DNA from 2 places in the Streptomyces sp. NPDC001709 genome. Region 2 is predicted to be linked to the other one. Evidence: riboswitches for the same ligand, from Rfam matches in the RefSeq annotation. Region 2 holds a riboswitch; the other holds the start of a gene.

Region 1 (3,945 bases), on a different contig from region 2:
CCGCGTTCGGTGTCGCCTGGGTGACGGTCTACATGATCGGCCTGGTCGGCGGTGGCAACGACCTGTGGGCCACCCACTTCCACCTGTCGATCAACGCCGTCACCTGGTTCGTCCGGATCGGCTTCTTCGTCGGACCGGTCGTCGCGTTCATCGTCACCAAGCGGATCTGCCTCGGCCTGCAGCGCCGCGACCGCGACAAGGTGCTGCACGGCCGCGAGACCGGCATCATCAAGCGCCTGCCGCACGGTGAGTTCATCGAGGTGCACGAGCCGCTCAGCCAGGAGCAGCTGCACACCCTCACGGCTCACCACCAGTACGAGCCGGCCGAGATCGGCCCGCTGGTCGACGAGAACGGTGTCGAGCGCAAGGTCCCGGCCACGGAGAAGCTCCGGGTGAAGCTGAACAACGCCTACTACGGCGAGGACAACCAGATCCCGAAGCCGACCGTCGAGGAGTACAAGGAGATCACGAGCGGCCACGGCCACCACTGATCCCGCGTCGCCACGCCACGACGAAGGGCCCCGTCCGGGTTACGGACGGGGCCCTTCGCCGTGCCCCGGCCTCGATAGGGTGGACCTGTTCGAGATTCGTATCCCGTACTGCGGGACATCGACACAGGAGCGGCATATGAGCGCTGTGACCCCCGCTGGAGGCGACACCGCGGCGGGCCGCTCCTGGCCCGCCCTGCTGAACGGCCTGCTGAACGGCCAGGACCTGTCCGCCGACGACACCGCGTGGGCGATGGACCTGATCATGCGCGGCGAGGCGACCGACGCGCAGATCGCCGGATTCATGGTGGCGCTGCGGGCCAAGGGCGAGACCGTCGAGGAGATCACCGGGCTCGTCCGCACGATGTACGAGCACGCCAACGTGATCGAGGTGCCCGGCCCGGCCGTCGACATCGTCGGCACCGGCGGCGACGGCGCCAAGACGGTGAACATCTCCACGATGTCGTCGATCGTCGTGGCGGGCACGGGCACCAAGGTCGTCAAGCACGGCAACCGCGCCGCGTCCTCCGCCTCGGGCTCCTCCGACGTCCTGGAGAAGCTCGGGATCAATCTGAACCTGACCCCGCAGCGGGTCGCCGAGGTCGCCGAAGAGGCCGGCATCACCATCTGCTTCGCGGTGAGGTTCCACCCGTCCCTGCGCCATGTCGCCCCGGCGCGCGGCCAGTTGGGCATCCGGACCACCTTCAACGTGCTCGGCCCGCTGACCAACCCGGCCAAGGTGCGCTCCCAGGCCGTCGGCGTGGCCGACCCCCGGATGGCGCCCATCGTGGCCGGCGTCCTCGCCGAGCGGGGCAACTCCTCGCTGGTCTTCCGCGGCGACGACGGCCTGGACGAGCTGACGACGACAGCCACCTCCCGGGTGTGGGTGGTCCGGGACGGCAAGGTAACGGAGGAGACCTTCGACCCGCGGGACGTCGGCATCGACCTCGTCCCGGTGGAGGCGCTGCGCGGCGCCGACGCGGCGTACAACGCGGACGTGGCGCGCCGCCTGCTGGACGGCGAACAGGGCGCGGTGCGGGACGCCGTGCTGCTGAACTCCGCGGCGGCACTGGTCGCTCTCACGCCGACCGACGCCCCGCTCGCCGACCAGCTCAGGGCCGGCATGGTGAGGGCCGCCGAGTCCATCGACTCGGGTGCGGCCAAGCGGACGCTGGAGCGCTGGGTGGCCGCCACCAACCGCTGACACCGGCACGGTGTGACGCGAGGCGCAGTCCAGATGGCGGACTGCGCCTTGCGCGTCGAAGATCGTATGGCAGGATACTGAACCAGGTCATGAGCGACAGTCATTCGGCCCCGGCCGGCTGTCCGGCAACCCTCCGTCCGTGGCGGGGTGCCCCGGGTGAAGACCAGGTCGTAGGCAGCGAGGTCTACGGCAAGCGCGGACCCCTCGCGCGCTTCTGACTGAGCGCGGGACCAGGGGTCCTGGTCGTCGAGGGAGCCTTCCGTGAGCAAGCGAATGCGATAGGGCCGCAGAGCCCCGCCTCCGCATCCCCCTTTTTTCCTTCACCCGCGTTCGAGCGCTCTCTGCTCACGCGGTGAATGACACCTGCTTTCACGGGAGTTGAGCCATGTCCGTCTCCACTGTTGCCGCCGACCAGTCCGTTTGTGCCCCGCTGCCCGTTCTGGGGCGGGATGTCACCGTCCCGCTCGTCACCGGCGGCGAGGTCACCTACGCCGCCCTCGACTACGCGGCCAGCGCCCCAGCCCTGCAGCGCGTCTGGGACGACGTGGCCGCCTACGCGCCGTACTACGGCAGCGTCCACCGCGGCGCCGGCTACCTCTCCCAGCTCTCCACCGACCTGTTCGAGAACGCCCGGAAGACGGTCGTCGAGTTCCTGGACTGCCGCCCCGACGACCAGCTGATCTTCACCCGCTCGACCACGGACTCCCTGAACCTCCTGGCCCGCACGCTCCCCGCCGACTGCCAGGTCTTCGTCTTCGAGACCGAGCACCACGCCTCCCTGCTGCCCTGGCAGGACGCGAAGGTCACCTACCTCAACGCCCCGCGCACCCCGCAGCAGGCCGTCACGACCCTGGAGCGGGCCCTCGCCGACCGCGACCCCCACGGTCCGGCCCTGGTGTGCGTCACCGGCGCCTCCAACGTCACCGGCGAGCTGTGGCCGGTGCGCGAACTGGCGGCGGCGGCGCACGCGCACGGTGCCCGGATCGTCCTGGACGCCGCCCAGCTGGCCCCCCACCACCCCGTGTCCGTCCGTGACCTGGACGTCGACTGGGTCGCCTTCTCGGGCCACAAGCTGTACGCGCCCTTCGGCTCCGGTGTCCTGGCCGGCCGCGCCGACTGGCTGCGCGCGGCCGAGCCGTACCTCGCGGGCGGCGGCGCCAGCCGCAAGGTGACCCGGCGTCAGGACGGCGGCGTGGACGTGGAGTGGCACGAGAGCGCCGCGCGGCATGAAGCGGGGTCGCCCAATGTGATCGGTGCCTACTCCATCGCGTCGGCCTGCAAGGCGCTCACCGAGGCCGGCTGGGAGACGCTGGTCGGGCGCGAGCAGTACCTGATCGACCGGGTCCGGGCCGGCCTGGCCGAGGTCCCGCAGGTGAAGGTGCTCTCCCTCTTCGGCGACGACGCCCCGCGCGTCGGCGTCATCTCCTTCGTCGTCGAGGGCTGGAACAGCTCCCACTTCGCCGCGGCGCTCTCCGCCGAGTACGGCATCGGAGTCCGCGACGGCCTCTTCTGCGCCCACCCCCTGGTCCGCACCCTCCTGGGCACCGATCCCCAGTCGCAGGGCGAATGCGGCGCCCCGGAGGCCGCGCCGGGCGAGAAGTCCCTGAACGCGATCAGGGTGAGCTTCGGCGCGGGCACCCCCGACGAGCACGTCGAGCGCTTCGTCACCGCGGTGAGGGAACTGGTGACCGAGGGTGCCAAGTGGTCGTACAGGACGGAGGAAGGCCGCTGCGTCCCGGCGGTGTGATCAGCGCCCCGAAGGGGCGCGGGGAACTGCGCGACAAGCCACAACGAACCCGCGCCCGCCGGCGTACCGCACCCGGCAGACGAGAAGGCGACCGGCGCCCCCCGGTCCGCCTAGTTGTCGAGGCCGATCGAGAAGGCCGCCTCAAGATCGTGCCGCGAGTACGTCCGGAACGCCACGTGCGTGTCCGTACCCTCCACACCGGGGATCTTGCTGATCCGCCCGGGGATGACATCGGCGAGATCATCGTGCTGCCGCACCCGGACCATCGCGATCAAGTCATACGTACCGGTGACGGAGAAGACCTCGCTCACCGACTCCAGCGAAGCGATCTGCTCCGCGATCTCGGGGATCCGGTCCACGCTGGTCTTGATGAGGACGATCGCGGTGATCACGGCTGGTTCTCTCCCTCGGGTGCCGGAGCTGGGGCGGACTTCACTCTAGTCGCACGGCCGTAGCGGACCCACGCGTAGCCGAAGCCGAGCCCGAAGCCGACGAGGTGGGCCAGG
Region 2 (3,945 bases):
TAACGCCAATGATTAGCACTCGGCACCCTCGAGTGCAAGCGCCTCGGGCATGCCGGTGGGGGCGCTCAGCCGCGCGCGAACAGGGGGCGGCGGGCACGACGAAGGGCCCGTACCCCAGGAGGTACGGGCCCTTCGAAGATGAACAGAAGAACGTCGCTGTCAGTCGACGCGTGCTTCAGCTGGTCGCCAGCCGGACCATGTCCGCCTGCGGGCCCTTCTGGCCCTGCGAGATCTCGAAGTCGACCCGCTGCCCCTCTTCCAGGGTGCGGTAACCGTCCATCTGGATCGCGCTGTAGTGGACGAAAACATCCGCACCACCGTCGACCGCGATGAAGCCGTACCCCTTCTCCGCGTTGAACCACTTGACGGTGCCCTGAGCCATGCCTAACTCCCCTATTACTGGCCCTTGCACAGATCCACACTTCGCGGATCCGGGTCAGACCTCACCCCCCATCGGACGGGGGCGTGCGCCGGAACGCGTCGACCGCGGCTGAATGTATCTGTCCAACTGCCGTCTGCAACAGGTCAATCGGACGAGAATTCTGGACGGGAACGGTCCGGAATGTGGCGAGAATTCGTCTGAATTCCGGGCAAGTCGGGCCCCGCAAACGCCACAAAAGCCGCATAAAACCCGCGCAGTTTGGCTGCTTCTTATCGAGTGTTGCGGCATGAATCCAGGGCTCGCGACCCGAAGACCGCGACCAGGTTCCCCAACTGTACCGCGCTCAATCACGCAGAATTGCCCCCTCCGCTTCTCTTACGGAGGGGGCAATTCAATGAACAATCAGTAACCGCAGTTACCTAAGGTAACGATCAGCCGCCGGCGACCGCCGGAATGATGGAGACACCTGCGCCGTCCGGGGTGGCGGTCTCCAGGCCCTGCTCGAAGCGGACGTCGTCGTCATTGACGTAGACATTCACGAACCGGCGCAGCTTGCCCTGGTCGTCCAGGACGCGGGCGGCGATCCCGGTGTGGTTCTTCTCCAGGTCGGCGATGACCTCGGCGAGGGTCGCGCCCTGGGCACTGACCTCGGCCTGGCCACCGGTGTAGGTGCGCAGGATGGTGGGGATGCGAACGGTCACGCTCATGCGAGGCCAGCCTCTCGGAAGGAGTCCAGGGTCGGGCGGATGGTGGCGGTGAGCCCCGTGTCGGCCACCGCGTCCAGCGTCTTCAGGCCGTCACCCGTGTTGAGGACGACCGTGGTCTTCGTCGGGTCCAGCACACCGGCCTCGACCAGCTTGCGCGTGACGCCGACCGTCACACCGCCCGCCGTCTCCGCGAAGATGCCCTCGGTACGGGCGAGCAGCCTGATGGCGTCGACCACTTCCTCGTCCGTCACGTCCTCCACGGCACCACCGGTGCGGCGCGCGATGTCCAGGACGTACGGCCCGTCGGCCGGGTTGCCGATGGCGAGGGACTTGGCGATGGTGTTCGGCTTCTGCGGGCGTACGACGTCGTGCCCGGCCTTGAAGGCGGTGGACACCGGCGAGCAGCCCTCGGCCTGCGCGCCGAAGATCTTGTACGGCTTGTCCTCGACCAGACCCAGCTTGATCAGCTCCTGCAGACCCTTGTCGATCTTCGTGAGCTGGGAGCCGGAGGCGATCGGCACCACGATCTGGTCCGGCAGCCGCCAGCCGAGCTGCTCGCAGATCTCGTACGCGAGGGTCTTGGAGCCCTCCGCGTAGTACGGCCGCAGGTTGACGTTGACGAAGCCCCAGCCCTCGCCGGCCGGGTCGCCGATCAGCTCGGAACAGAAGCGGTTCACGTCGTCGTAGTTGCCCTCGATGCCGACGAGCTCGCCGCCGTACACCGCAGCCATGACGACCTTGCCCTGCTCCAGGTCGTGCGGGATGAACACGCAGGAGCGGAAGCCGGCGCGGGCCGCGGCGGCGCCGACGGCACCGGCGAGGTTGCCGGTGGAGGAGCAGGACAGGGTGGTGAAGCCGAAGGCGCGGGCGGCCTCCAGGGCCTGGGCGACGACGCGGTCCTTGAAGGAGTGCGTCGGGTTTCCGGAGTCGTCCTTGATGAACAGGCCGCCGGTGACGCCGAGTTCACGGGCCAGGTTGTCGGCCCTGACGAGGTGGGTCCAGCCCGGGTTCAGGTTCGGCTTGTCGGCCACGTCGGCCGGGACGGGCAGCAGCGGGGCGTACCGCCAGATGTTCGCCGGGCCGGCCTCGATGCGGCGGCGCAGCTCCTCGGTGTCGTAGGCGGAGAAGTCGTAGGCGATCTCCAGCGGGCCGAAACACTCCTCGCAGGCGAAGACCGGGCCGAGCGGGACGCGGTGACCGCACTCGCGACAGCTCAGGGCCGCGGCGGGACCGAGGTCGACGGTGGGAGTGGAGGTGCTTGCAACTGTCTGCACAGCCATGGAGGCGAGGCCCTTTCTCCTCATCTTCCTCACGACGCATCTCGCCGTGAGACGGATTTGGCACCTTCCCTAGCCGGGAGCCTCGCTGCGAAGACGAGTACCGACTGGAGGGTTGCCGGGGCTTCATCGGGCCGTGTCCCTCTGCCCCTCTGGATGAGCGGTATGCGGTTGTGTGCGCACGTTGACCCTCGACATGCGATGGTCATCGGCGTTGTTCAAGACTGTAACCGAAGGCCAGGACAGTTGAGATAGTCGTCCGAACCGCGAGATGGATCACACGGTGCAGCCCGTGCGATCACGAACAGTGAGGAGTCGCAGACCGTGCTGGAAGAAGTCGAGCGCTGGCTGGCCACCCGCTCCTGGTCCGTGACCGATCGCCCGCTCCACCGGATCCTGTCCGCCAAGCAGCGCACCGGCCAGACGGTCAGCGTCGTGCTGCCCGCGCTCAACGAGGAGGAGACGGTCGGCGACATCGTCGCGGTCATCCGTCACGACCTCGTGGAGCAGGTCCCGCTCGTCGACGAGATCGTCGTCGTCGACTCCGGCTCCACCGACCGCACCTCCGCGATCGCCGCCGCCGCGGGCGCGCGGGTGGTTCACCGGGACGAGATCCTGCCGCGCCTCCCGGCGGTCCCCGGAAAGGGTGAGGTGCTCTGGCGCTCCCTCCTGGTCACCACCGGGGACATCCTCTGTTTCATCGACGCCGACCTGAGGGAGTTCTCCTCCGACTTCGTCTCCGGGATCGTGGGCCCGCTGCTCACCGAGCCGGGCGTGGACCTGGTCAAGGCGATGTACGACCGTCCGCTCGCCGGGGCCGCCGGTCAGGGCGGCCGGGTCACCGAACTGATGGCCCGCCCGCTGCTGAACATGCACTGGCCGCAGCTCGCGGGATTCGTCCAGCCGCTCGGCGGGGAGTACGCGGCCCGGCGCAGCCTGCTGGAACAGCTCCCCTTCCCCGTCGGCTACGGCGTCGAGCTGGGCATGCTGGTGGACGCCCTGCACCTGGTGGGGCTGGATGCGCTGGCCCAGGTGGACGTGGGCGTGCGCAAGCACCGGCACCAGGACGGGCAGGCCCTCGGCCGGATGGCCGCCGCCATCTACCGCACGGCCCAGCTCCGGCTGGCCCGCGGGCACCTCGTCCGCCCCTCCCTCACCCAGTTCGAACGCGGCGAGGACGGTTTCGAGCCACGCACGTACTCGGTGGACACCGAGGAACGGCCACCGATGCTGGAGATCGCGGAGTACGCCGAACGCCGGGTGGCTTGAGTTCGTATACGGCCGCGGGCAGCGGAGGCAGCCGTACGTTTGAGCGTTTCCGGGCCGGGCTAGGGCCTGCCCGGCGGATCTGGCCCGAGGAAACCGACGGTCCCTGACCAGCACAGGTGAGCGGGGGCTGGTGCGTGCAGCTGCAAGGCGGAGGAGGGAGTCGATGCGGAGCATCGGCGACCGACGACAACGCGGCAGATGTGCGTGCCAGCCCCCGCGTCTCTGGCAAGATCCGCCGGGCAGGCCCTAGGTTGAGGACCATGGCTTCCACGCAGGGTGCTGCTGAGAGAGCTCGGGTGCTGGTCGCGAG

The links. A riboswitch is a leader RNA that binds a small molecule or an ion and turns the genes downstream of it on or off. The one in region 2 is predicted to bind S-adenosylmethionine.
Region 1: it holds a riboswitch for S-adenosylmethionine, as region 2 does, so the genes downstream of both, ACWC0C_RS20670 (aminotransferase class V-fold PLP-dependent enzyme) here and thrC (threonine synthase) in region 2, are expected to answer to the same signal.

What each region holds. Positions count from the first base shown of each region.
Region 1 covers NZ_JBSFGB010000013.1:147,137-151,081, forward strand. The annotation lists gene qcrB (cytochrome bc1 complex cytochrome b subunit) at 1-491, shown strand, start outside; gene trpD (anthranilate phosphoribosyltransferase) at 628-1,692, shown strand; SAM riboswitch class IV at 1,778-1,894, shown strand; gene ACWC0C_RS20670 (aminotransferase class V-fold PLP-dependent enzyme) at 2,078-3,439, shown strand; gene ACWC0C_RS20675 (Lrp/AsnC family transcriptional regulator) at 3,550-3,831, opposite strand; gene ACWC0C_RS20680 (rhomboid family intramembrane serine protease) at 3,828-3,945, opposite strand, start outside.
Region 2 covers NZ_JBSFGB010000001.1:145,658-149,602, reverse strand. The annotation lists gene ACWC0C_RS00810 (cold-shock protein) at 176-382, opposite strand; gene ACWC0C_RS00805 (MoaD/ThiS family protein) at 814-1,089, opposite strand; gene thrC (threonine synthase) at 1,086-2,369, opposite strand; SAM riboswitch class I at 2,387-2,529, opposite strand; gene ACWC0C_RS00795 (glucosyl-3-phosphoglycerate synthase) at 2,691-3,635, shown strand; gene ACWC0C_RS00790 (alpha,alpha-trehalose-phosphate synthase (UDP-forming)) at 3,896-3,945, shown strand, end outside.